3 regions of the Lysinibacillus sp. FSL M8-0134 genome follow, and region 2 is predicted to be linked to each of the others. Evidence: riboswitches for the same ligand, from Rfam matches in the RefSeq annotation. Region 2 holds a riboswitch; each other region holds the start of a gene.

Region 1 (9,869 bases), 2.0 Mb from region 2:
GTATCGTCATCTTTATTAGTTATACCATTATATGTGTTGTTGTTTATTTATTTCTTCATACATGGTTATTAAATGATGAAGAGAGTAAAGTAGTCCGAACTAGTAAGGATATCATCTCCTTTTTAGAATCTCAGGGTCCCAATATTACGATTCAGCAAATCCAACAAAATACAGGTTTACTGAAATCAATTGCCGATCGAGATGAAACGGTCAGATTGTTTAATGTAGATGGCATAGAAATCCTACGTATTAATCATACGTCAGAAGCCGTACCTCTTACTGCAATGCAAGAGGTTATCGAGACGACAATCGACAAGCAGGATGTATTAGTAATCAACGAGCCATTGCAACTAGGCTTTTTTCAGGGATATATTCAAGTCATACATCCGTTAACAAGCTTTCAATCACTGATGCATTATCTACTGACAGCGATGCTTATAGCAGGGATAGGCGCATTAGTGTTATCGGGTTCTATCGGCTATTATCTTGCCAATTATTTAATGAAGCCATTACGGGAATTGCGTGCATCGATGAAAAAGGTGATGGATCAGGGGTTTAATGAGCCTATCCAATTGACTTATACATCACATGATGAGATTGGCGATTTATTGAAAATGTACAATGCTATGATGAATGAGCTGCAAATTTCTTTTACTAAGCAGCAACAATTTGTGGCAGACGCTTCCCATGAGCTGCGAACACCCATACAAGCAATTGAAGGACATCTTTCACTTTTAAAAAGATGGGGCAAAAACGATCCTGCCATTTTAGAAGAATCGATAGATACCTCTTTATCGGAAATCGCACGTATGCGCAAAATGATAGAGGAATTATTAGAGCTTGCACGGCGTGAAGAAAAAGATCATGCGAGTGAGGCAAATGCACTGGTGGTACTCCAAGCGGTGATAGATGAACTGAAGCTCGTGCATCCACAAGCGCGAATTTTGCTGTCGAAGCATGGTGAAATAGGTCCGTTATTTATTACCGAAAATGCACTAAGTCAAATCGTTCGTAATATAATAGAGAATGCTATTCGTTATTGTGAAAAAATTCCTGAGATACAAATTTCTATTTCTGTTGCTGGAAATTATGCATGTTTAGAAATTGCTGATAATGGTATAGGAATAGCACAAGACAATATTCCGTTTATTTTTGATCGTTTTTATCGCGTGGATGAGGCAAGAAATCGTCAAATTGGTGGAACTGGCTTAGGGCTAAGTATTTCGAAGATGTTACTTGAAAAATACAATGCAACAGTAGAAGTCAAGAGTGAGGTTAATATTGGAACCGTTTTCTTCTTGAAAATCCCGCTAAAATATTAAGAAAAATGCACGCTTTATTTCATTATTCCATCCTTTGCGAAAAAAATTGCTTAATTTGCTAAAAAGAGTTGTATTTTTTGTGAAGAGTAGTAAGATTGAGATGGAAAAAACGTTCTTTAAAATATGGAAAAGTAGTGTGAAACATTCTTTTAAAGAACGGCTAAATATTATATAATTAATTGCAATTTAATTAATGGAACTGCCGAAAGGCAAAATTTGGAGGTCATTTTTCATGTCGAACAACGTTACAACTGTAAGTTCTCCATGGTCAGCTTTCTCTGGTCCTAACTTAGGATATGTGATGGAGCAATACGACTTATTCTTACAGTCTCCTGAAGAAGTAGAACCGGAGTTAGTATCTTTATTCCAACAATTTGGTGCACCAGTAGTAGTAGAAGGTGAAGTAGCTGTAGCTAGTCATACAGCAGCGGCTCCTGCTGGCGATTACAAAAAAGTGTTAGCCGCTGTAAAATTAGCAGACACAATCCGTACACGCGGTCATTTAGCGGCAGATATTTATCCACTGAAAAACCGTGAACTACAAACAGCTCAAATTGAAGAAAGCGCGTTCAACTTAAGCGCTGCAGATTTAGCTGAAATTCCTGCAGCAATCTTCTTCAAAGATGTGCCAGCAAACGTGAAAAATGGTAAGGATGCAATTGACTATTTAAAAGCTATTTATACAGATAAAGTAGCATTTGAATATGGTCACGTAGTAGCTACAGAAGAACGTGATTGGATTCAAGCGCAAATCGAATCAGGCTTATTTAAACAAGCATTATCTCCTGATGAGAAAAAAGCCTTATTAGATCGTTTAACTCGCGTTGAAAATTTCGAGAAATTTATTCATAAAACTTTTGTAGGACAAAAGCGTTTCTCTGGTGAGGGCTTAGATACGCAAATCGTTCTTTTTGATGAAATCATTAAAACAGCAGAAGCGAAAAACGTGGAAAACGTACGTATTGGTATGGCACACCGTGGTCGCTTAAATGTTTTAACTCACATTTTAAATAAACCGTATGACATGATGTTCTCTGACTTTGCACATGTTTCTAATGATTTATTTATGCCAGAGCATGGTCGCCTTGAAATCACAAAAGGTTGGACAGGTGATGTTAAATACCACATGGGTGCTTCTTACAACCGTGAATCAGGTATGAATGTGAAATTGGCTTACAACCCTTCTCACTTAGAAGTTGGAAATCCAGTGGTACTTGGTGCGACTCGTGCAACACAAGATGATACGTCTAAACCAGGTCAACCTGTTTTCGATCGTACAAAAGGCTTAGGCATTCTTGTACATGGTGACGCTGCATTCCCAGGTCAAGGGATTGTAACGGAAGTGTTAAACTTCGCTAAAACAGAAGGCTTTACAACAGGTGGTACAATCCACATTATCGCAAACAATATGATCGGGTTCACAACTGAACATTATGATTCTCGTTCTTCTGTGTACTCTTCTGACCCTGCTAAAGGCTATGAAGTACCAGTAATCCATGTGAACGCGGACAGCCCAGAGGCAGTGGCACAAGTGGGTCGCTTTGCAGCTAACTACCGTCAAACATTTGGCAAAGATATTATCGTAGACCTAGTAGGTTACCGTCGTCATGGTCATAATGAAACAGATGACCCAACTGTAACAAACCCAGAAACATATAAATTAGTTTCAAAACATGAAACAGTACGTGCATTATATGGTGCACAATTAGTGGCTGAAGGTCTTGTATCTACTGATGATGTAGCAGCTTTAGATACAGCTATCTATGCAGAAATGCAAGCAGCCTATGACCATGTAAAAGAAATGGCAGATAAAGATGATCATCATCAATTAGAAATGCCAGAAGAATTAAAAGTAGATTTCCCACAAATTGATACAGCGGTTGGTGCGGAACGTTTAGAAAAAATCAATGAAGAGCTCCTAGTGTTTGAAGAAAACTTTGAGCCTCAGAAAAAGCTTGGTAAAATTTTAGAAAAACGTCGTGATGCTTATGCGTCAGCTAAAATCGACTGGGGTCATGCGGAAACTTTAGCATATGCAACAATTATCCAAGATGGCACACCAGTACGTTTTACAGGTCAAGATGCACAGCGTGGTACATTCTCTCAACGTCACTTAGTACTACATGATAAAAACAATGGCAATGTATTCACACCACTTCACCATATTTCTGGTGCGAACGCATCCTTTACAGTACACAACTCACCACTGACAGAAGCAGGGGTAGTAGGCTTTGAGTATGGTTACAACCTAGAAAACAGCCATGTATTAACTGTCTGGGAAGCACAATTCGGTGACTTTGCGAATATGGCGCAAGTGATGTTTGATAACTTTATTTCAGGGGCACGCTCTAAATGGGGTCAAAAATCTGGCTTAGTGATCCTTTTACCACATGGTTATGAAGGTCAAGGTCCAGAGCACTCTTCAAGCCGTATGGAACGTTATTTACAAATGTCAGCTGAAAATAACTGGTTTGTAGCAAACTGTTCAAACGCAGGCAACTACTACCACTTATTACGCCGTCAAGCAGCGTTATTAGGTACTGAAGGGGTACGTCCACTTGTAGTCGTATCACCAAAATCATTATTACGTCATCCATTAGCAGCCGCTAATGCTGAGCAATTAGCAAATGGTTCATTCCAAGAAGTGATTGAACAACCAGGTTTAGGTGCTAAACCAGAAGCTGTAGAACGCATCGTTTTAGGTACAGGTAAAGTGATGATCGATTTAGCCGATCGCGTGAAAGACGGAGAAGGCTTCGATCACTTACACATTATTCGTGTAGAACAACTTTACCCATTCCCAAAAGAGCAAGTTGCTGGTATTATTGCTAAGTATCCTAATGTGAAAGAAATTGTTTGGGTACAAGAAGAACCTAAAAACCAAGGCTCATGGAATTATGCATTAGAAACATTATATGAACTTTCAGAAGGTAAAAAGCTTCGCTATGTAGGTCGTCCTGCAATGAGCTCAACTTCTGAAGGAGACGCAGATTCTCATAAAGCTGCACAATCAGCATTAATTGAAGAAGCAGTTGCTGAGCCAGTAAAGGTTAAATAATCACATATAAATATTGAAACCGGGCTACTTGCCCTTAAGCGGTAGCCCTTCTATGTGCGTAAGCACGTTAATCAAAGGAGGAAATGAAAGTGGCTGAAATTAAAGTCCCTGAATTAGCAGAATCGATTACAGAAGGTAGTATCGCACAGTGGGTTAAAAAAGTGGGCGATCGCGTTGAAAAAGGTGAATTCATCGTTGAACTTGAAACAGATAAAGTAAACGCTGAAATCATTTCTGAAGAAGCAGGTGTATTAACACAAATTTTAGCTGAAGAAGGCGACACTGTTCTAGTTGGTCAAGTTATCGCAGTAGTAGAAGCAGGCGAAGGCGCAGCACCTGCACCAGCAGCGGCTCCAGCTGAAGCAGCTCCAGCTCCAGCAGCACCACAAGCAGCACCTGCACCAGCGGCAGCAGCTCCAGTAGTAGAAGAAACTTCTGGTGAGCGTGTTATCGCATCTCCAGCAGCACGTCGTCTTGCACGTGAAAAAGGTATTGACCTTGCAGCAGTATCTCCAGTAGATCCACAAGGTCGCGTACGTGTACAAGATGTAGTAGCACACGGAACTGCACCAGCGGCAGCAGTAGCACCTACACCAGTAGCAACTACAGGTGGCCCAGTTGTATTCACACCAGCAGCTAATTCTGATCGTGTAACAATTGAAAAAATGAGCCGTCGTCGTCAAACAATTGCAAAACGTTTATTAGAAGTTAAACAATCAACAGCTATGTTAACAACATTCAACGAAATTGACATGACAAACATCATGGCACTTCGTAAACGTAAACAAGAAGAGTTTGTGAAAGCAAACGACATCAAACTTGGTTTCATGTCATTCTTCACAAAAGCTGTTGTTGCAGCACTGAAAAAATACCCATACGTAAACGCTCAAATCGTTGGCGATGAAATTCATTTAAATAACTTCTTCGATATCGGTATCGCTGTATCAACTGAAGAAGGTTTAGTAGTACCAGTTGTACGTGATGCAAACAGCAAAAACTTCGCTGAAATCGAAAAAGATATTGCTAACTTAGCGACAAAAGCTCGTGATAAAAAATTAGGCTTAAATGATATGGCTGGTGGATCATTCACAATCACAAACGGTGGTGTATTCGGTTCATTAATGTCAACACCAATTATGAACGGTACTCAAGCTGGTATTTTAGGTATGCACTCTATTGTTAACCGTCCAGTTGCTGTAAATGGGGAAGTTCAAATCCGTCCAATGATGTATGTAGCACTTTCTTACGATCACCGTATCATCGATGGAAAAGATTCAGTAGGATTCTTAAAAACAGTTAAAGAATTAATTGAAAACCCAGAAGATTTATTATTAAATTCATAATACCATTAAACCCTGCGAACAATGTTCAGCAGGGTTTTTTTGTGCATATGAAATCTTTCGACCGATTCTATTTTTGAAAGAGTACTAATGTTATATCGTATAGAGGAGCAAAAAAGAAATAAACACAACTTTTCTCACATAGAAAACATACTCTATAATAAAAATGTGTTGTAATTTTCAGAAATATTGACGAAAGCTCAATGATTTAAAATGGATAGAGAACGCATAATAACCTAATATTGTCATTAATCAGAAAAATGTTAAAATCGTCTTGACGAACATATTAGTTTTATAGTAGTATCTAAATATCAATTAAATAAACAAACCTCACGAATGTTACCAGTGAGGTAGAGGCGCGGTATTTATTAGTTCATTGTTGAGTACAAGCAAGCGAAGACGCAATGAAGAAGGAAATATCGCCGAAGTATAAAAGGAGCTCGTACTTTTATGCTGGGTCTGCAGTGAATAAGTGCAGGACTGTCCTAGTAAATTGATTTCCAGGTTTACTAGGTTGTGCTATCTCGGAAATATGGAAATAATAGTGAGGATTTGGGCAACTGTCATAAAAGGTAAGACCTAAGTTCAATAAACTTAGGTCTTTTTTAGTACAGTTGTCTTATTTTTTTACAGAAAAGGGGAGTTTTTCATGAAAAGAAAATGGTTGTTAGTAATGATCTCTATCATGACAGCAATTGTGCTAGCTGCATGTGGCACTAGCGACAAAAAAGACGGCGGTTCAGGTGATGCTGGCGCGGACAAGGAAGAAGGCGGCGGTGAATTCCGCATTGGAATGGAGGCTGGCTACCCACCATTCAACTGGACACAGCAGGACGATGCTAATGGCGCGGTAAAAATTGCTGATAATGCAGAGTATGCAGGCGGCTATGATGTACAAATGGCGAAAAAAATCGCTGAAGGCTTAGGCAAAGAGCTAGTTATCGTAAAAATGGAATGGGACGGCTTAGTTCCAGCGCTACAATCAAACAAAATTGATGCAATCATTGCGGGTATGTCACCAACAGAAGAACGTAAGAAAACAATCGACTTTACTGAAAACTACTACACGTCGGATTTCGTAATGGTGATTAAAAAGGGTAGCAAATATGAAGGGGCAAAATCAATTCAAGATTTCTCTGGTGCAAAAATTACATCCCAATTAAATACATCGAACTACACAGTTATTGATCAAATTAAAGGTGTAGACAAACAAACTGCTATGGAAAGCTTCCCGGCAATGCGTGTCGCTTTAGAGGCTGGCAAAATTGATGGTTATGTAGCAGAACGTCCAGAAGGAATTTCCGCTGCAGCAGCGAACGATAAGTTCACATATGTTGCATTTGAAGAAGGCTTTGATACAGATCTTTCTAACACTTCAATTGCTGTAGGTTTACGCAAAGAAGATGCAAATCGTGAAAAAATTAACGAAATATTAAAAGGTATTACAGAGGACGATCGTCAAGCCATTATGGAAGAAGCGATTAAGAATCAACCAGCAGCACAATAATGACAAGGCACGGACTAGTTGCTGGTCCGTGCATGATCATTTCATCATTATCAAAATGAGAACCTCTCTACATAATGATAATGTCCTAGCGTGACAAATCATAGAATGGTAGAAAGAGCTAGGACACGAAAAAGATAAGCAAGCAACATGACATTGTAAGGAGGAACATCATGAGTCTTGAATGGATAATTTCAATTATTGAAAACAACTGGCAAATGTTTTTACGAGGTGCGTATTATACGTTACTGATTTCGATTATTAGTACAATTATTGGTGCATTCATCGGATTTTTCATCGGAATTATGCATACGATTCCAGTTCGTAAAAAAGGAATAAAATTTTATAGCCTGAAGCTTATTAATTTTATCCTAACATGCTATGTTGAATTTTTCCGTGGTACACCAATGATTGTACAGGCTATGGTTGTCTACTACGGATTAGATATCGCGTTTGGAATTGACATGCATTTTATCACAGCAGGTATTTTAGTCGTTTCTCTTAATACAGGGGCATACATGGCAGAGATTGTGCGTGGTGGGATTGTATCGATTGATAATGGTCAATACGAGGCAGCATCAGCGATTGGGATGAATCACTTCCAAATCATGCTTCACGTAGTCCTGCCGCAAGTAGCACGTAACGTTTTACCAGCAACAGGTAACCAACTAATTATGAATATTAAAGATACAGCCGTATTAAATGTCATCGGCGTAACAGAGTTATTCTTCCAAACAAAATCAATTTCAGGTAACAACTTCCGTTATTTTGAATCGTTCTTTGTCGCATGTGTTCTTTATTTCATTATGACATTTACCGCATCTCGCATCCTTCTATATGTTGAAAAACGTTTGGATGGACCGGATGCCTATCAAAAAGAACAAAAAGAAGCTGTATAGGGGGACGCACAAATGGCAGTCATTAAAATCGAACATTTAAGTAAATCATTTGGACGTAACCAAGTGTTAAAAGATGTGAATTTCCAAGTGGAAAAAGGCGAGGTTGTTTGTTTAATTGGTTCCTCTGGTTCTGGTAAGTCTACACTACTTCGTTGCATAAATTTATTAGAAACACCAAGTGGCGGGCAAATAATTTATCAGGGAGAAGACATCCTAGATGAAAAGCACAATATCCAAGAATATCGTACCCATCTAGGAATGGTATTCCAGCAGTTCAATTTATTTAATAATCATAATGTGTTAAGTAATTGCACAGTCGGCCAAATCAAAGTACTTAAGCGCTCGAAGAAAGAAGCGGAAGAAACAGCGCTGAAATATTTGAAGATCGTAGGTATGGATCAATATGTAAACGCTAAGCCACGTCAGCTTTCAGGCGGACAAAAGCAACGTGTAGCAATTGCTCGAGCACTGTCTATGAATCCCGAAGTAATGCTATTTGATGAACCGACATCAGCACTGGACCCAGAAATGGTAGGAGAGGTGCTGAAGGTTATGCGACAATTAGCAGACGCAGGGAATACAATGTTAATTGTGACACATGAAATGGAGTTTGCTAAAGAAGTGGCAGATCGTGTCGTCTTTATGGATAAAGGTGTGATTGTGGAAGAAGGCCCACCATCACAAGTATTAGTCAATCCACAGCATGAACGTACGAAAGAGTTTTTAAAACGTACTTTAAAATAAGCACAAAAAAGTGAGTCCATTATTTTGGACTCACTTATTTTCTAGAATTCCATTCTGCATAGAGCACAAAGCAGATTGCGAATGCTACAGCAATGATAAAAAACCATTGCGGTACACCACCAAAACTCATGAGAACACCCCGAATTTCATTTTTTTTTGGATAGAATAGGTATAGTATTTCTTTTTTCTCCACAAAAGACCAAAAATATTATAAAATAAGCAATAGACATTAGCTTTTGCTAGTAAAGAGAGGTAGAGAGAATATGTTACATTTAAAATGGAAAGATGCGCCAACATTACGAACGGTTACCTGCAAACATACAAATGCATCGAAATACTTAGTGTCCAACGTCTTAACAGTAGGTAAAGAATATGAAGTAAAAAACGAAACAGAAGAATTCATTTTTATTATCGACAACACAGGTAATGTCGGCGGCTATTATAAGGATTATTTCGAATAAATAAAAACAGGGTGGTTCAGAGCATTTGCTGAGCCACCCATTTTTTAATCTCGCTGATAGCCTTGAGCACCCGCTACATCTTGCAGCTGTTGTTTCTCTTGTTCGGTTGCCGTATGCAAAGCAAAGACATCCTTAATTGCTGTTTGTAATTCATGCTGTGTTTCTTTAAATTTTGAAACTTGCTGTTCAAAAGATGGACTTGTAAAACGATCATGTGTCTTTGATAACCGTTCCTCTAGTCGGGCATAGTGCTGATCCATATGCATCGATAGCATCATTGCCAGTTGGTTTTTCCATAGCGGAATTAGCGTAACAATTGAGAACTCAATTTTTTCGGCTAACGTTTGATTAGCTTGTTGAATCATCCGTATCTGAGGAGCCGTTTGCAGGGCTACTTGCTGAGATACTTGTAAATCATAAATACGTTGGTCCAATCGTTCAATTTGCGCAGCAAAATCATTGAGCTGCTGAATAGCGAGCGGCTGTTTGCTTGCTTGGACACTCATTATTTGTGCTGGTAGCTCTACTTCAATAGCTTGTT
Region 2 (9,869 bases):
TCTTTGGCGTGATCGTGCATTAGTGGAGCTTAATATAGCAGTTCTCCATTCCTTTAAAGAAGATGGGGTAAGCATTGTCGATCATCATACAGCGGCTCAGCAGTTTAAATTATTTGAGGAAGCAGAGCTATCGGCTGAACGGGAAGTTACAGGCAACTGGACATGGTTAATTCCACCGCTTTCACCTGCAACAACGCATATTTTCCATAAGCCCTATGTAAATGTCTATCATACACCAAATTATTTTTATCAAAAACCATGCTATTAACAATAGAAGACTCTTCAATTTCCTATCAGTAAATTTATCAATTAATTGTATTTTAAGAAGAGGGTGATCCACTATGTTGGAGCAGCAAATTCCAGATATCCCGTGGCAACAATTGACCACACCTTATGGAAGAGGTGCAGCCATTCCGCAGCTGATTGAAGAGGAAAATTACCGACAACTAGCTGAGTTAATTGAACATCAAGGTACACTTTGGCAGGTGACACCATGGGTTTTGTTAATCCTTTTAAAAAAGCTGGGTAGCCAAGATAGGGAGGATGTCTCCTTACAAGAAATTGAACTTTATTTAGCCGTTGCTCAGGCGATTACTGTGGATTATTTAGAGCCAACACAAACTGTTCAACCCATGCAGAAGCTGCTAGATAGAAACTACTTATGGACAGAAAATGAAGAGGATGACGATCAAGAGTGGGAAAGAGAAACGCCGACGGGCTATGAGCAGACAGCATTTTTAAGCTATTATTATTTCAGCTATCTACTCTTACAAGAGGCTATCCCTAGTTTAACGGCTATTACAGTGCACAATAACGAAGCAGCAGACCGTCTTGCGGAACTGCTAAGGTTATTAGAGCAGCTGAATAAATAGGTTGATAAAAAAGCAGATGAGAAACATATGCCATTTCCCATCTGCTCCAATTTAATGGACATATTCATCTTTAGAAGCTCTCATTGAGCAGAAGAAAAGTACCATTGCCACAACTACAAAAAGCCAGCCAGCAATATCCCAGCCACCGAATAAATCATGCAAGTAGCCAAAAAGAATAGGACCAATTGCGGCAAATAAATACCCTAAAGATTGTGCAAAGCCTGATAAATCTGCTGCTTCAAAGGCAGTACGGGTGCGAAGGGTGAAAAACATCATGGCTAATGCGAATGAAGAACCACCTGCTAATCCTAGAAGGACCATCCAAAGTACTCCAAGGCTTGTCCATTCCATTACAACACCAACAAAGCCTACTAAATAGAACGACGTAAACATCAGTACAAGAGGTCGCTGTGAAGTCATTTTACTAGCAATAATAGGCACAGCTAATGCCATTGGAACTTGAGAGAATTGCATAATAGAAAACATCCAGCCAGCCTTATCAGGAGCTAATCCTTGGGCAATATAGATTTCTGGAATCCAAGCTGCAGTCGTGTAGAATAATAAAGACTGTAAACCCATTGCGCCTGTGACGGCCCACGTAACAGGTGATTTCCATAGTGGTGGACCTGACTTTTTAGATGAGGTAGTTGGTTCAGGTTTATTTGATTTTAATTGAGGTATCCAAATTAAAATCGTAACGACAACAAGTACAAGAGCAATGGCCAAAGCCCCTTGCCAGCCTAATGATGAATTAGCTATTGGATAGCTAATACCTGCGCCAAGGCCAGCAGTTAAATTCATGGACATGGTGAAGAAGGCCATCAGTAAGCCTACATGGTATGGAAATTTCAATTTTAGTAATCCTGGAATGAGTACATTTCCAAAAGATATTGCTACGCCAATTAGCATAGTACCAAATATAAGTAATCCTGTTGTTCCAAGTGAGCGTAGAACTATCCCTAAGGCCAATAGAATAGTGGATAAAAATAAAGTAAGCTCAAGCCCTAGTTTACGTGCTACGATAGGTGCAAAAGGCGATATGATGGCAAAAGCAAGCAATGGAATAGTTGTTAGAAAGCCTGCTAATACATTAGAGATACCAAGATCATCACGGATAAAGGATATGATTGGACCAACAACAGTTAATGGCATTCGTAATGTAGAGGCAATAAAAATAACCCCAAAGACTAAAAGTAATGTTGTTCCTTTCCAGCTAATTTTTTTACTTGGATAACTAGCGGAATGATCATTTGTAGTCAAAATAACTCCCCCCTGTTATTAACCATTCTAATTGAACTACTATAACACTTTATCACACTATTAAAAATAGTAGAAGATTCATAAAATACAGAACATTTTCCGTGTTGTTGAAATGTCTATGGTCTTATGTTAGTATAATAATCATCATAAATTTAATAATTATATGCCTCATGTTTGTATTGAGGTAGAGGTCGCGATATTTATAAGTATGCTAATTGAAATGACAAGCATTGATGAGATTAGCTGAAAGGAAATATTGCCGAAGTGTGAGGGGACTTGAAAACCTCATGCTGGGGCTGTCTCCGAAAGGAACAGAACTGTCACGTTTGTACAACGTGTTGAGCTATCATTTAGGAAAAACTGAGGATTAACTTAGCCATCACATTGTTCATGTGATGGCATTTTTTTGCCTCATAAATAGGAAGGAAGCTATATCGTGAGTGAAATAAAAGTAAATCAGCTCGGTCATAACGAACCAAAGCTGAAAAAAGAATTAAAAAGCCGTCATATTACAATGATTTCTTTAGGCGGTACAATTGGTACGGGGCTATTTTTAGCTAGTGGTGGTGCCATTGCACAAGCAGGGCCAGGAGGCGCATTGCTTGCCTATGCCTTAATTGGTGTTATGGTGTACTTCCTAATGACGAGCTTAGGAGAGATGGCTGCTTATATGCCATCATCAGGTTCATTTAGTACGTATGCAACAAAATTCGTAGATCCAGCACTAGGCTTCGCTTTAGGTTGGAACTATTGGTATAACTGGGCAATTACGATTGCAGCAGAAATTGCAGCAGTGTCTTTAATAATGAAATATTGGTTCCCAGATAGCTCATCAGCACTTTGGACAGTATTATTTATTGCTGTTGTGCTAACGTTTAATTTACTTTCTGTAAAGAGCTATGGTGAAAGTGAATATTGGTTTGCTATGATTAAAGTAGCAACGGTCATTGTTTTTATTATTATTAGTTTATTAATGATTTTTGGTATTTTAGGTGGTCAGGCACCTGTAGGCTTCACAAATTTCTTTATTAGTGATGGGCCATTCCATGGGGGCTTCCTTGCTACCTTTGGTATTTTCCTGGCTGCAGGGTTTTCATTCCAAGGAACAGAGCTTCTAGGTATAACAGCTGGTGAAACTGATGATCCAGGTAAAAATATTCCGAAAGCTGTAAAATCCGTATTCTGGCGTATTCTTTTATTCTATATTTTAGCAATTGGTGCAATAGGAATGCTGATTCCTTTCACAGATGAGCGCTTATTATCAGAAGATATTGCAGTATCACCATTTACATTAGTGTTTGATCGCTTAGGTATCGCCTTTGCTGCGTCGTTAATGAACGCTATTATTTTAACGGCTATGCTATCAGCAGGTAACTCAGGGCTTTATGCATCATCTCGTATGTTATGGCAATTAGCGGTGGATGGTCATGCGCCTAAAATCTTTACAAAGCTTAGTCGCCGTGGTATTCCAATTTACGCGCTACTAGCAACATTAGCTGTAGGCTGTTTAGCATTTTTAGCGTCATTTTTCGGTGACGGTGTGGTGTATATCTGGCTATTAAATGCCTCTGGAATGTCTGGCTTTATTGCATGGCTTGGCATTGCATTTAGTCATTATCGTTTCCGTCGTGCATTCGACGCACAGGGCTTAGATCCAAAGCTATTACCTTATAAAGCAAAATTGTATCCATTCGGACCACTATTCGCCTTTACAGTTTGTATGATTGTGGTCATTGGACAAAATTACACAGCCTTTACAGGAGACAAAATCGATTGGTACGGTATTCTAGTTTCTTATATTGGAATTCCATTTTTCTTACTATTATGGTTAGGCTATAAAATTAAACATAAAACAAAAATGCTTCCACTTAATGAGTGTGATTTAAAAGTGGAGGATTAAATAGAAAAGCTGTTCTGTATACCGTTGTATGACGGTTGATAGGACGGCTTTTTTATATTTGGGCGTTAAATTTATTTCTTAATCTATATCATATATATGGTAATATACTATAGATGTGGAAAGTCATACTAATGGCTTTTTAGTTAGGAAGAGGTGCATGAAAATGCAAAAACATATTTTACTAGTTGAAGATGATGAGGCTATTCGTGAAATGGTAGAAAACTTTTTACTATTGGAAGGCTTCGGTGTTACAACTGCAAAGAATGGAGAAGAGGCATTACAGTATTGTTTAAACCATTCATTTGATTTAGTTATCTTAGATATTATGATTCCTAAACTTAATGGATTAGAAGTACTAAAAATAATTCGAGAACAAGCAGCGCTTCCTATCATCATTATGTCAGCAAAGGATAGTGATGTAGATAAAGCTTTAGGGTTAGGCTTAGGTGCAGATGATTATATTGCTAAACCATTTTCTATGCTAGAGTTTTCTGCTCGCGTAAAAGCCGTTATTAGACGAGCAACCAAATATTCTAGTCAAGTGGATAACAAACAAGATGTAGTAGTGATCGATAATTTAACGATAAATATGATTAACTTTTCTGTAGATAAAGATGGGCAAGAAGTGAAACTAACATCTAAGGAATTTGCCATTTTAAAATTGCTTGTAACAAATCGCCAGCGAGTTTTTACTAAGGAGCAAATTTATCAGACAATATGGAAAGATACTTACTACGGTGATGAAAATATTATTAATGTACATATAAGAAGACTTCGCGAAAAAATTGAAGATGATCCGTCTAATCCTCATTATATAAAAACGCTGTGGGGAATTGGCTATAAGTTTGAGGGATAAAATATGACGTTATGTCTATTACTAATTATTTTGTTGCTGGCGGGTATTATTCTTTATCAAAGAAAAGTAAAAAAAGAACAAGATGATACAATCCAATACATGCATGAAAAAATACAAGCAATTGTTAATAAACCAACTAATGAAAAGGTTTTAGTTGCTACGACAAATCCAGAAATTCAGCAATTACTGATTACAATAAATGCCTTATTGGATGACAAGCAAAAGGTTCTTGCTACACATCGAAAAATGGAAGATTCAATGAAAAAGATGTTGGCAAATATTTCACATGATCTTAAAACACCTTTAACAGTTGTATTAGGCTATATTGAAATACTTCAGCTTCAAAGTTCAATTAGTGAGGAAGAGCGACAGCGATTACTCACTGGTGTTCATGCTAAAACGTTAGAAGTATTAAAAATCATTCATACATTTTTTGATCTGGCAAAATTAGAGGCAGGAGATGCAAATTATCCAATCACGAAAATCAATGTTTGTGAAATATGCCGAAAAAATATTTTATCCTTTTACGATATGGTCACATCGGTGGGATTAAATATCAATATTTCAATCCCCGAACTTCCTATGTATGCCCTTGGTAATGAAGAAGCGTTAGATAGAGTTCTAAACAATCTATTATCAAATGCTATAGCTTATGGAGCGGATGGCAATGTGATTGGCTTAACCGTAAGAAATGATGAGACAAACATTTATATTGATGTGTGGGATCAAGGCAAGGGCATTGATGAATATCATATCGATACTGTTTTTGAAAGAATGTATACACTAGAAGACTCTCGAAATAAATCCTTCCAGGGAAGCGGCCTAGGTCTAACCATTACAAAGCGTCTTGTGGAAATAATGGATGGTTCCATCCAGCTATCAAGTATTCCTTATAAAAAGACCATTTTTACAATTGCTTTAAAACGAATGATGTATTGAATTCACACTGCCTGTAGAGCTTTCAATGCTTTACAGGCTTTTATTTTGCTCTTAAGAAATTTGTAAGAATCAAGTAATTAATTAGAGAGGTTCATTTTTTATAATGAAACTAGCCACAATTGAGGGAGAGATTTACATGACATACATTGTAAAAACAAATCAGCTTACGAAAGTGTACGATGGTAAAGAAGTGGTATCCACTGTCAATATGAACGTCAAAAAGGGAGAGATTTATGGATTTTTAGGTCCAAATGGTGCAGGTAAAACCACTGTCATGAAGATGCTAACAAATCTGACGAAGCCAACAAGCGGGGATGTAGAAATATTTGGCGAAAAGCTGACGGATCGATCCTATGAAGTACTAAAAAGAATGGGAACGATTATTGAGTATCCTATTTTCTATGAAAAATTGACGGCTAAGGAGACCTTAGAACTGCATTGCGAATATATGGGGTATTACGATAAAAAAGAAATTGCTCATGTTCTAAATTTAGTAAAATTATCAAATACAGAAGAGAAGCGTGTAAAAGACTTTTCTCTAGGGATGAAACAGAGACTAGGCATTGCACGTGCCATTATAACAAAGCCAGAACTTCTTATTTTAGATGAACCAATTAATGGATTAGATCCTGTAGGGATTAAAGAGTTGAGAGAGCTCTTCAAAATGCTCTGTAAGGAGTATGGTATTACGATTATCATCTCCAGCCATATATTAGGGGAAATTGAACAATTGGCTGATACAATAGGTGTCATTAAGGATGGTAGGCTACTCACGGAAGTTACAATGGAAACAATTAATCGTAATCAAGCAGATTATATTGAAGTCATTGTCAATGATGGCAAGAAGGCAGCTTTTATTTTAGAAAGTGTATTGAAGATTGCTAATTTTAAGCTGATGGATGACAACTCTATTAGAGTTTATGATTCGACAGTATCCCAAAAGAGCCTAACAAAAACATTAATTGAACATGACATCGAAATTGAAGAGATAAGCAAAAAAACAAGCTCACTTGAGGATTATTTCCTAAAATTAATCAATGGAGGAGTTGTCCATGCTTAATTTAATGCGTTTAGAAATGAAAAAGTATCATTTAGGCTCATACGTTAAGGGGGCTATTATTGCTAATTTTATTATTCTTGGATTTCTATTTTTGGTAGTAGGTATTTCCAAAGTGGAGGGGGACCAAGACCTTGAAAATTACCAGGTTGCTTTAAGTGTCATTGAATCAATGATTAGAGTCGTCTTTAGTATTTTTGCTTCTACGTTAATAGCTAAGTTGATTATCGGAGAATATAAATTTAAGACCATCACCTTAGCTTTTATGTATCCTATAAGTAGAAAGAAATTAATCGTCGCGAAGCTTGCCATTGTAATGCTTTTTACGTTTAGTACGATCATCATTTCAAATGCTTTTATTACAACGGCTTTCTGTGTTATTAGTGATAAATTTGATTTGATTCCAAATGTACTATCAAGCTCATTAATCTTACAACACATTCCTTCCGTATTGATGAATGCGATTGCTGCCTCGGGTATAGCTTTAATCCCATTGTATTTCGGAATGAGAAAATACTCCATACCAGCAACTATTATTTCATCAATTATAATAGTATCTCTGACTTCGTCTAATACAGGTAACTTTACGTTAAACGATATTATTTTTATTCCTATTACTTTAGCAATTGTAGGTCTAGGCATTGCCTATTTAGCCATTAGAAATATTGAAAAGGTGGATGTTTAATCAAAAAAATACCAGGTACTCATTCTATCTACAGAGTACCTGGCTTTTTATTATCCAAATATTGTTTCCCACAGTAAGTAAATATTCAGCGTAACAACAATGACTACGACAAACCAACCCAAAATTGTTGTAATACGGTGATTAACTAGGCTACCCATGATGTCTCGTTTACTTGTAAACATAACAAGAGGGATAAGTGCAAAGGCAATACCAAATGATAAAACAACCTGACTAAGAACTAGAGCATAGGTTGCATTCACACCAGATGCAATGATTGCAAGTGGAGGTACCATGGTAATTGCTCTACGTAAATAAAGAGGTATTTTTCTTTGAATAAAGCCTTGCATGACTACATCACCGGCTAAAGTCCCTACAGAGGAGCTAGCAAGCCCTGCAATAAGTAAACCAAGACCAAAAGAAATGGCAGCCAATGGGCCAAGAGCCTCTTTTAAGCCGTTATAGGCAACATCTAAATCTTCAACTACAACGCCTTGTGTATGGAATACTGCTGCGGCGATAATAAGCATGCTCATATTAATAGCTCCAGCAATAATCATAGCGATGATAATATCAATAAATTCAAAACGGAAAATGCGTCTTTTTTCTTCTTCATTACGACCAATAATACGGCTTTGAGTTAATGAAGAATGTAAGTAAATAGCATGAGGCATGACGGTTGCACCTAAAATACCTGTTGCTAATAATAGTGAATCTACACCTTCAAAGTGTGGTGTGAACATGCCAATCGCCACATCGCCCCATGCTGGCTGCGCTAAAAATGTTTGGAAGGCAAATGCTAATACGACAATTAAAACCATACCAGAAATCCCCGCTTCAAAGGCTCTGAATCCTCGTCTTTGGAGTTCTAAAATAGCAAATGAGCCAACCGCTGTAATCAATGCTGCTGGTAGCATTGGAATATTAAATAACAAATAAAGCCCTAAGGCTGCACCGATAAATTCAGCAAGGTCTGTGGCAATGATAACTAACTCTGCCTGAATCCAAAGGAATATAGAGGTTTTTTTAGAAAAATGCTCGCGTGCCACTTCAGGTAGGTTTTTTCCTGTCGCGATTCCAAGCTTTGCAGATAAGGATTGAATTAAAACAGCCATTAAATTGGAAAAGGCAATTACCCAAAGTAGCAAGTAGCCATATTGTGAGCCTGCTGTTATATTTGTGGCAAAATTTCCAGGGTCGATATAAGCTACGGCTGCAATGAAAGCGGGCCCTAAAAACGGTAAAAAGCGTCGCCAACCTTTTATATCTCCGTCTAAAACAGCCTCGGCTGGCGATTTTGTGACTCGTTTATAAACCATATTGTTCCCTCGTTTCAAAAAGTATCGTCAACGAAATAAAGTTTCCTATAGGAAAATAAGATATTAGTATTCTAACGCTAGGAATAAAAAAAGTGAAGTAGTTTGCATTATCTTTTGTTTAATAAGTATGGACAATTCTCATCATTTTCTAATTAGACTTTCACCGCTTGCATCGTTTACGATGAAAAGAAAAGGTGAAGGATGGATTCGACATGACCAATCGAATTTTAATTATAGAAGATGAAGAAAAAATTGCGCGAGTGCTACAGTTAGAGCTTCAATTTGAAGGCTATGAAGCAGTAATGGCTCATACAGGAACAGACGGTTTACTTCAATATCGTGAGCAGCAATGGGATTTAATCCTACTGGATGTCATGCTACCTGAGATGAGTGGTATTGACGTGCTAAAGCGAATTCGTGCAACAGAAACCCAAACACCTATTATTATGCTGACTGCCAAAAGTGAGGTGGAGGATAAAGTAAAGGGGCTAGATTTAGGCGCCAATGATTATGTGACAAAACCGTTTGAAATTGAGGAGCTGCTTGCGCGTATTCGCAATGCTTTACGTTTTTCACAAAAGGCTAGTCCAAAGCAAGCTGCTCTCACATTTGGACATTTATCTATAAACGAGCAAACAAGAGAAGTTGTATATTTTGATAAGGAGATTCAACTGACACCCCGAGAATATGATTTGTTGTTCTATTTACTAAAGCATCCAAAACAGGTACTGACTAGAGAGCAAATTCTAGAGGCTGTATGGGGCTATGATTATTATGGAGATACAAATGTTGTAGATGTTTATATTCGTTATGTCCGACAAAAGCTTGAAGCTGCTAATGCAAAGCCCATTATTCAAACGGTTCGTGGAGTTGGGTATGTGCTAAAGGAACATAGCTATGAGACTTAAAACAAAAATTCATTTACTAACAACGATGCTCATGCTTGTCATTTTAGTGGCAACTACTAATGGCATTTATTTTTTG
Region 3 (9,869 bases), 3.0 Mb from region 2:
TTGCACGAGGGAGCATTGAATACTCAGCAGTAATCCATCCTTTTCCTTGCCCACGTAAAAAGCCAGGTACTTTGTCTTCAATTGTAGCTGTGCAAATTACTTTTGTGTTTCCCACTTGAATCAATACGGAGCCTTCTGGATGTAAAAGATACTCACTATCCATTTTTATCGGTCGTAGCCCGTCTGCATTTCTTCCATCGAATCTTGTCATATATTTCGTTCCTCCTAAAAGCTTTCGCGCACTCATCTTATCATAATTTGTTTCATCAAAAAAGTACTCGTCGGCTTATGTATGATGCTGAAAACGGCAAAAATCAGCCTAGCCAGTTGCTAAGCTGATTTTTTATTTTAATGTCATACGTTTTATGTCAAGAGTACCTTGCCCTAGCCAATTCTCAGCAATCGAACGGAAAATTGGAACAGAACCGGTTGCAAAAAATTTATGAGCAGGCACCGTATTTGCGTTTGCTAAAGTGCCGTTATACGCTAACATTTCTTGAACATCCTTTGCTGTTTCTTCCGCAGAAGAGAGTACATTAACATCTTCTCCGACAACAGCTTCAATTTGTTTTTGTAGGATAGGATAATGTGTACATCCTAAAATAACCGTATCGAATTGTTGATTTTTCAACGGCTTTAAGCCTTCCGCTATCAGTTGATTAGCAAAGTCACCTTTGTATTCGCCACTTTCTACAAGTGGTACGAATGTTGGACAAGCTAGTGGAATAATATGAGTTGACGTATTAAGTGACAATAAGGCTTCTTCATACGCCCCACTTTTTATTGTTCCTTCTGTTGCAAGCACAACGACTTCATGTCGCTTCGTTTTCTTTACAGCTGCACGTGCGCCAGCATTTATAACACCTAGTACCGGAAAAGGCATATTTCTTTGTAAACTTTCGAGTGCTACTGCAGTCGCTGTATTACAAGCAATAACAAGCATCTTAATATTCATTTTTTCAAGTGCTTTTGCCATTTGCCATGTAAAATTCCGTACTTCCTGACGACTTCTTGGACCATACGGACATCTTGCTGTATCGCCAATATAATAGATCGTTTCATTTGGCAATCGCTTCATAATTTCTTTTGCTACGGTTAAACCGCCTACTCCTGAGTCAATAACGCCTATCGGGGCATTCATACTTTCCGCCTCAATCCTGTTTCATGTGTACATGTAGTTTTTCTAAATAGCTTGATAATTGCGCGACTTCTTGTTCATTAAAACCAACAAGCATCTCTTGCAAATATTGCTGTCTTTTTTCAATAACTTCTTGAATAATACGTTCGCCTTTTTCGAGAAGATGAACGACAACGACACGGCGATCATTTTCATCACGCACACGCTTGACTAATTCATTTTTCTCCATACGGTCCACTAAATCGGTTGTCGTACTAAAAGCTAAATATAAACGGTTTGATAATTCGCCAATTGTAATATCACCAAGCTCTTCTAACCACTGTAATGCAACAAATTGTGGCGGCGTGATCGCATAATCGGAAACAATCTCTCTTCCCTTTTGCTTCACGATGGCCGCTATATAGCGTAATTCCTTTTCAACCGTTGCAACGGTTTCAGGTGAGTGCTTTGTTACTTCATCCGACATATAACTATTTCACTCCTAAAAATACGTTGAATAGTTCTATTTTGTCGTTTTTTTCACGAAATAGCAAGTGTCCATTAGTCTAATTTAAATTCTTCCAAGCGTAACAGCTCAATTAACGCCTGAGATCGATTCGTTACACCTAGCTTTTGAATTGTATTGGAAATGTGATTCCGCACTGTTTTTTCACTAATACCAAGCTGCTCTGCAATATCTCTCGTTGTTTTTTCAGCTAATAAAAGCGCAAATATTTCACGTTCTCGGTTTGTTAAAAGAGAACGATGATGAGAGCCATTCATTCAGTTACACCCTCCTCCCCCGCACGTATTGTAACTTATGTTAAGGGGCTTGAAGCGGTGACGGCTATTTGCATGATTATTACATGTTTTCTTTAAAAATTTCGGAAATTGCTTCGACACATACGTTCGTTTTCTGTTTATTGGGTCCATATCTCACCACAATTAAGCGTCGAGATGATTGCCAATGTAGTTTGGTTAGTGGTTTACTCGCAAACAGCTATCACGAAATTGAACAAGATGACTACACTCCTCACTATTTACACTTTTTACTGAGAAATAATTGCTAGACTAATTAAATGAGCTCTCTCCTCCTCTGAAATCGGCACACTTTTGCCTGTTCGAGGATCCATTTGCACAATTGTTCCGCGACCTGTAAAGCATATTTCATTCTTCTGATTTTTTGCTAGATAATGAATGTCCATTGAAGAATTCCCGACATTCGCTATCTTTGTGTAAATTCGTAGAACATCATCAAAGAAAACTTGTTTTACATAATCACATTGTAAATCAGCTACTATCGGTATAGCTTTTACACCTTCATCCACTGCTGAAGGCATTAAAATATCTAAATGACGAAAATAATCAATTCTTGCTTGCTCAAAATATGTAAAGCTAACGGTATTGTTCATATGCCCGTACATATCCGTTTCCGAAAAACGTACACGTACCTCACTATAAAAGGAAAAATCCTTTTGCCACTCTTGTAAATTTTCAATATATTTTGCCTTCATGTTACACATCCCCTTTTCATTGTTTGCCACTCCTATTTTAAGTCGAGTAATGCATTTGCACTTTTATTAATCATGGCAAATAGTAAATGAATCAATATTCATTATAAAAGAAATTGATTTATTAGCATAGAAAAATTCACTATTTACCTATTTTTATTGCAAATATTGCTACCCATTACATCATTAGATTGGTTTCTATAAATATAAAAAACTCCCTCACACAAAAGTGTAAGGGAGTTTGAAAGCCCGCTTATCCGATATTAGTCTACGTAGTGATCAGAACCGAAGAAGTTACGGAACATTTGCACTGTAGTTGCACGGTTAAGTGAAGCGATAGATGTTGTTAAAGGAATACCTTTTGGACATGCAGCAACACAGTTTTGAGAGTTACCACAGTTTGCAAGGCCGCCATCACCCATAATAGCATTTAAACGTTCATCTTTAATCATTGCACCTGTTGGGTGAGTATTGAAAAGACGTACTTGTGATAATGGAGCTGGTCCGATGAATGAAGCTTTTTCAGACACGTTTGGACATGCTTCCATACATACACCACAAGTCATACATTTAGATAATTCATAAGCCCATTGACGTTTACCTTCTGGCATACGTGGACCTTCACCTAAATCATAAGTACCATCGATTGGTACCCATGCTTTAACTTTTTTAAGTGCATTGAACATACGTTCACGGTCAACTTGTAAGTCACGAATAACAGGGAATGTTTTCATTGGCTCAAGTTTAATTGGCTCTGTCAATTGGTCAACAAGCGTTGAACATGATTGACGTGGACGTCCATTAATTACCATTGAACATGCACCACAAACTTCTTCTAAACAGTTCATATCCCAAGTTACTGGCGTTGTGCTTTCACCATTTTCAGTAACAGGGTTTTTTTGAATTTCCATTAAAATTGAAATTACGTTCATACCATGACGGTAAGGTACTTGGAATTTTTGCCAGTAGCTATTGCCGCCTTGTGTATCTTGACGTAAGATTTCCACTTTAACCATTCTTCCAGTATTAGCTGCGATTTGCATAACTTTTAGTCTCCTTTCGCAGAGTAGTCACGTTTACGTGGTGGGATTAAAGAAACGTCGACTTCTTGGTACGTGATAATTGGGTTACCAGTAGTTGGGTCAAACTTCGCCATTGTTGTCTTTAAGAAGTTCTCATCATCACGGTTAGGGAAATCAGGTTTATAGTGTGCTCCACGTGATTCATTACGTAATAATGCACCTTTTGTCATTACTTTCGCAAGAACTATCATATTCTTAAGTTGACGTGTGAAGTGTGCACCTTGGTTACTCCATTTTTGCGTATCGTTAATGTTGATATTATTCCAACGCTCAGTTAGCTCATCAAGTTTTTTCAGTGTTTCTTCAAGCTGATCATTGTAACGTACTACAGTCATTGTAGCAGTCATCATTTCACCAAGCTCTTTGTGAAGTAAGTAAGCGTTTTCTGTGCCATCCATTTTCATGATAGCTTCCCATTTAGCTTGTTCTTCCTTTACGCGAGCATCATAAAGGTCTTGTGGAAGATCTTCAGCATGCTTTTTAAGATGTTTTACATAATCTACTGCGTTTGGTCCTGCAACCATACCACCGTAGATAGCAGATAGTAATGAGTTTGCGCCAAGACGGTTTGCACCGTGTTGTGAGTAATCACATTCACCTGCTGCAAATAGACCAGGAATTTCAGTCATTTGGTTATAGTCAACCCATAATCCACCCATTGAATAGTGAACAGCTGGGAAGATTTTCATTGGTAATTTACGTGGGTCATCCCCTACGAATTTTTCGTAGATTTCGATGATACCACCAAGTTTAACGTCCAATTCATGTGGATCTTTATGAGAAAGATCTAGATATACCATGTTTTCGCCGTTGATACCAAGTTTTTGGTTTACACAAACGTCGAAAATTTCACGTGTTGCAATATCACGTGGTACTAAGTTACCATAAGCTGGGTATTTTTCTTCTAAGAAGTACCAAGGTTTACCGTCTTTATAAGTCCAAATACGACCACCTTCACCACGAGCAGATTCTGACATTAGACGGTTTTTGTCATCTCCAGGAATCGCTGTTGGGTGAATTTGAATGAACTCACCATTCGCATAAGAAGCACCTTGTTGGTATACGATAGAAGCAGCAGAACCTGTATTAATAACAGAGTTTGTTGTTTTACCGAAGATAATACCAGGGCCACCAGTCGCCATAATAACAGCGTCTGCACGGAATGATTTAATTTCTTCTGTGCGCATATCTTGCGCTACGATACCACGGCAAACGCCGTCTTCGTCGATAATAACACCAAGGAATTCCCAGTGCTCATATTTATTTACTAAACCAGCTACTTCGTGTGAACGAACTTGCTCGTCAAGTGCGTATAGTAATTGTTGTCCAGTTGTAGCACCAGAGAAAGCTGTACGGTGGTGTAGTGTACCACCAAAACGACGGAAGTCTAAAAGTCCTTCTGGTGTACGGTTGAACATAACACCCATACGGTCCATTAAGTGAATAATGCCAGGTGCTGCATCACACATACCTTTAACTGGTGGTTGGTTCGCTAAGAAGTCCCCACCATATACTGTATCATCAAAGTGGATCCATGGAGAATCCCCTTCACCTTTTGTATTTACCGCACCATTAATTCCGCCTTGCGCACAAACAGAGTGTGAGCGTTTTACAGGAACTAATGAGAATAAATCAACTTCAGTACCAACTTCAGCTGCTTTAATCGTTGCCATCAGACCGGCAAGACCACCGCCGACAACAATTATTTTGCTTTTCGCCATGATTATTTCTCACTCCTCTTAAAAAATTGCAATGATTGCATGTGTCTATCCTAGCTTCTATGGAATTAAACGAAAGCTAAAATAGCAGCCACACCAACTACACTTAGAATTACGAAAATAATGTTTGTTACGTAAGTAGCAATCTTTTGAGACTGAGGAGATTGTGTAATACCCCAGCTTACTAGGAATGCCCATAAACCGTTAGATAAGTGGAAAGTTGCTGATAAAATACCAACAATGTAGAATCCAAGCATGAATGGATTATTCACGATATTTGCCATCATGTCGTAATCAACGTGTGTGCCAAGTGCTTTTTGAATACGAGTTTGGAAAATATGCCATGCAATGAAAATCACTAGGAATACACCAGTGAAACGTTGTAAAGAGAACATCCAGTTACGGTACGTGCTGAAACGTCCTGTGTTTGGTGTAGCAGTGAATGCAATGTAAACACCATAGAATGCGTGGAACATTAATGGAATATAGATGACAATCCATTCAACTAGGATAAGGAATGGAATCTTTTCCATTACTGCGGTAGCATCGTTGTAACTTTCTGCCCCGCCTGTTGCTGTAAAGTTAATGAACAGGTGCATCGTTAAAAACAGACCTACTGGAATGATCCCAAGTAGAGAATGTAAGCGACGCCATAAAAACTCTCGATCTTTCGACAAGACTGTTACCCCCCTTAGTACTTAAAATAGCACAACAAAAGAAGTCATCATTTTGTAAATGATACTTCATTGACTGTGTATTTCATCATGGTACAATATTATGACATGTTTATTGTACTCTCAAGAGCTACGAGCGTCAAGGCAACTCGGAGTTTTTCATAGAGCTTATTAAAGAACTAATATAGTACATGATGCGTCGTTTTTTCTCGAAAAATCTATCATTACTTTATTACCGCCAAATTTTAAGAATATTCTAAGAAAGAAGGATAACAATGTTAAACACTCCATCTCCTACAATCTCATCATTTGGTTATGAGATCATTCGCGATCATATTCTATCTTCTATACTTGGTAAACATGAAGATGATGTCCTTTATTGGGCAGGTAAAGAGCTTGCACGTAAGTTTCCATGTAAAAGTCAAGACGAACTTATCGCATTTTTCGCAGATGCCTGTTGGGGTACATTAGCGTTATTAAAAGAATCAAAGGATGGTCGCATTTTCGAATTGACTAATGACCCAGAAATATTACAAATCAAACAACGTAGCTTTAGACTTGAGGCGGGATTTATAGCTGAACAAATTCAATTAGCTAAAGGCTATCTTACAGAATGCTATGAAGAAAAACGAGAAAAGCAACACCATGTCATGTTTACAGTCAAATGGGATGTTAAGGAACGTATTATGAATACCATCCCTACAGAGTAATGAAAAGGATTGCCTCCCTTATATGGGATGACAATCCTTTTTTCTTCCTATCATTTCGAACAATTACATAAAATGCTGTTTCTTCTATTATTATATATAAAGTGCTTGCTCTAAATTAAATTCATCATGTAATGCATTTGCTGCACGGATCATATCATCCTGTGGTACGACAACTGATACTTTTATTTCAGATGTGCTAACCATTTTTACGGGAATGTTTTCATGGCGTAATCGATCAAACATACGGGCAGCAACACCAGGATTAGACGCCATACCTGAACCAATAATGGAAACTTTCGCTAACCCTATTTCGAAGTCAGCAAAGCTAAAGCCAAGTGATACTTTGCTATCTTCTAGAACCCGCAATGCTTCCGCAAATTCCTCTTTTAAAATGGAAAAAGATACAGTCGGCTTTAATCCATCAATAATCGCTTGAACAATAATATCTACATTGATCCGATTTTCTGCTAGGGTGGTAAACATATCGGCTAATGAACCTTCGCTATAGGCATCATACCCAACTGTTAACCGAATAATATCTGCTTCAAAAGCTACACCGCGAACTACTAAATTTTTCTCCATTTCCACTTCCTCCTTCAATAAAGTACCTACCGACTCTACTGAACTAGAGCGGATGATAACTGGTAATTGAAACTTCTTCGCTAACTCTACTGCCCGTGGATGTATAACATGTGAACCTAAATTGGATAGTTCCAACATTTCATCGTAAGAAATTTCCTGTAGCTTTTGGGCATTTGTAACATAGCGTGGATCGGCTGTATAAACACCATCCACATTGCTATATATATCAACTCTCTCTGCCTCTAAACCTATGGCAAGAGCTACAGCTGTTGTTTCCGCTCCACCCTTTCCAAGAGTTGTTATATTATAATCGTCGTCAACACCCTGTTCTCCAGCAATGACTACAATTTGGCCTTGTTCAAAATGTTCTTCAATACGATGGACATCTAAATTGTCTATACGTGCATGTCGATACATACGATCCGTATGAATACCTGCCTGCCATCCAGTTAATGACACTGCCTTATAGCCTGCTTCTTGTAATGCAATAGCAAATAAAGAGCTAGATAATTGAGTACATGTGGACATCACTGCAGCTAATTCTCGCTTTGACACATCGTCAGTGAAACGCTTCACCATCATCTTTACGTCTTTTGCAGTTTGTCCCATTGCCGCTACTACCACTACTACATCAAACCCTTTATCCTTCTCAGCAATAGCTTTTCGAGCCATTTCTTGGATGTGGCCCGTTGATGCTATTGTAGCTCCTCCAAACTTCATCACAATTCTAGCCATTTTTTTGTTCCCCTTTCCAGTCTGCGTATTTCACTTAACTTCGAAGTGTAAAAACAGTCTCTAGAAAACTAAAAAAGCAACTTCCACATAACGTGAAAGCTGCTTATAACATGTACAATAATCGTAACTTGCGCATGTGTGATAGCTCTCCGAAACGTTTAGAATCGACAGTCTTACATTTCTTAAATGCAAAACCAGTACAACAAAGGAAACAACAATGCTGTACTTCGGCAAGCTCCCCTTTCACACAATGTCTCTGGACTTGTTCATCCTCCATTGTGCTATTCTTGAATCTTGCACCTCTATCATCACCTTAAAAGTGAAGTATTAAATTTATTAGCCCTGGCGTCCACTAACTAGCCGTCCAAAGGGCTGTTTAACATTGAACAACAATGTTATTTACAACCTTAGCACATGTCTATTCCTTTGACAACGATTCTTGCTGAAAATAGGAGTAAATTTGGCTTGCTAACTTAGCAGGCATCCCAGCCTCCTGTAAAGCTAGTTCGCTCGCCTCTCGAATTTTTTTGACTGACCCAAAATGTTTAAGCAACTGTTGCTTACGTTTAGGTCCTATCCCTTCGATTTGATCAAGGACAGATTGAATAGCATGCTTCTCATGCTGTTGACGCAAGAACGTAATAGCAAAGCGATGGACTTCATCTTGAATTCGTTGTAACAAATAAAAACCATCACTTGTACGCTTTAAGGCGATCACTTCTGGCGGATCACCAAACAATAGCTGCGATGTATTATGCTTGTCATCCTTTGCTAAACCCGCAATTGGTATAACAAGCCCTAGTTCATCTTCTAATACTTCACGAGCTACTTCCATTTGCCCTTTTCCTCCATCAATGAGGACTAAATCTGGTAATGGTAAACCCTCTTTTAAAACCCTCGTATAACGACGACGGATGACCTCCTGCATAGCGCCATAATCATCATGCTTGGCTGCTGAACGCGTTTTGTACTTACGATATTCCTTTCTTGCAGGCTTTCCATCAATGAAAACAACCATAGCAGAGACGGCATCCGTGCCATGCATATGACTATTATCAAAAGCTTCGATTCGTAATGGCGTCGTTATACCCATTGCCTCACCAAGAACCTCACAAGCACCAATTGTACGTTCTTCTTGTCGTTCAATCAGCTGGAATTTAGCTGCCACAGCTATTTCAGCATTTTTGGTTGCTAAATCTACCAATTCCTTTTTCTGTCCTCGTTTTGGTGTGAGTACTTTGATCTCTAATAATTCCGTTAAAATGGCTGCATCAATGGCTTGTGGAATAAAAACTTCTTTTGGCTTTATATGCTCTGGTTTCTCATAGAAACGCCCAACAAATGTTAAAAATTCTTCTTCAGCATCTTGATAGATCGGGAAAATGGAGACATCACGTTCTATTAATTTACCTTGTCGGACAAAAAATACTTGTACACACATCCATCCTTTTTCAACAGCATAGCCAAATACATCACGGTTTGTTGTATCACTTGATACAATTTTTTGTTTTTGCATAACTGTATCAATGTGTGCAATTTGGTCTCGAAACTCCTTCGCACGTTCAAATTCCAAATTTTCAGCAGCTGCAAGCATTTTAGTTTCCAGCTCCTTTTTAACTGCCTCAACACCACCATTTAAAAACTTTGTCATATCCTCAATCATTTCTTGATAAGTTTGACCATCAATTTCCTTTATACAGGGAGCCAAGCATTGACCCATATGATAGTACAAACAAACTT

Evidence for each region. A riboswitch is a leader RNA that binds a small molecule or an ion and turns the genes downstream of it on or off. The one in region 2 is predicted to bind lysine.
Region 1: linked by a shared signal. The riboswitch ahead of MKY49_RS10840 (transporter substrate-binding domain-containing protein) and the one ahead of MKY49_RS00920 (amino acid permease) in region 2 are both predicted to bind lysine.
Region 3: linked by a shared signal. The riboswitch ahead of MKY49_RS16140 (aspartate kinase) and the one ahead of MKY49_RS00920 (amino acid permease) in region 2 are both predicted to bind lysine.

What each region holds. Positions count from the first base shown of each region.
Region 1 covers NZ_JBBPAJ010000001.1:2,130,583-2,140,451, forward strand. The annotation lists gene MKY49_RS10825 (sensor histidine kinase) at 1-1,322, shown strand, start outside; gene MKY49_RS10830 (2-oxoglutarate dehydrogenase E1 component) at 1,555-4,380, shown strand; gene odhB (2-oxoglutarate dehydrogenase complex dihydrolipoyllysine-residue succinyltransferase) at 4,470-5,723, shown strand; lysine riboswitch at 6,064-6,250, shown strand; gene MKY49_RS10840 (transporter substrate-binding domain-containing protein) at 6,370-7,227, shown strand; gene MKY49_RS10845 (amino acid ABC transporter permease) at 7,398-8,123, shown strand; gene MKY49_RS10850 (amino acid ABC transporter ATP-binding protein) at 8,136-8,867, shown strand; gene MKY49_RS10855 (DUF6501 family protein) at 9,131-9,328, shown strand; gene MKY49_RS10860 (toxic anion resistance protein) at 9,373-9,869, opposite strand, start outside.
Region 2 covers NZ_JBBPAJ010000001.1:170,890-180,758, forward strand. The annotation lists gene MKY49_RS00905 (nitric oxide synthase oxygenase) at 1-268, shown strand, start outside; gene MKY49_RS00910 (hypothetical protein) at 342-872, shown strand; gene MKY49_RS00915 (CynX/NimT family MFS transporter) at 924-2,132, opposite strand; lysine riboswitch at 2,310-2,486, shown strand; gene MKY49_RS00920 (amino acid permease) at 2,569-4,032, shown strand; gene MKY49_RS00925 (response regulator transcription factor) at 4,196-4,888, shown strand; gene MKY49_RS00930 (sensor histidine kinase) at 4,892-5,827, shown strand; gene MKY49_RS00935 (ABC transporter ATP-binding protein) at 5,964-6,887, shown strand; gene MKY49_RS00940 (ABC transporter permease) at 6,880-7,569, shown strand; gene MKY49_RS00945 (Nramp family divalent metal transporter) at 7,620-8,885, opposite strand; gene MKY49_RS00950 (response regulator transcription factor) at 9,098-9,793, shown strand; gene MKY49_RS00955 (sensor histidine kinase) at 9,783-9,869, shown strand, end outside.
Region 3 covers NZ_JBBPAJ010000001.1:3,155,919-3,165,787, forward strand. The annotation lists gene rph (ribonuclease PH) at 1-211, opposite strand, end outside; gene racE (glutamate racemase) at 344-1,141, opposite strand; gene MKY49_RS16105 (MarR family winged helix-turn-helix transcriptional regulator) at 1,152-1,604, opposite strand; gene MKY49_RS16110 (helix-turn-helix domain-containing protein) at 1,679-1,900, opposite strand; gene MKY49_RS16115 (acyl-CoA thioesterase) at 2,167-2,631, opposite strand; gene sdhB (succinate dehydrogenase iron-sulfur subunit) at 2,892-3,671, opposite strand; gene sdhA (succinate dehydrogenase flavoprotein subunit) at 3,677-5,431, opposite strand; gene MKY49_RS16130 (succinate dehydrogenase cytochrome b558 subunit) at 5,497-6,105, opposite strand; gene MKY49_RS16135 (YslB family protein) at 6,378-6,812, shown strand; gene MKY49_RS16140 (aspartate kinase) at 6,903-8,129, opposite strand; lysine riboswitch at 8,264-8,442, opposite strand; gene uvrC (excinuclease ABC subunit UvrC) at 8,548-9,869, opposite strand, start outside.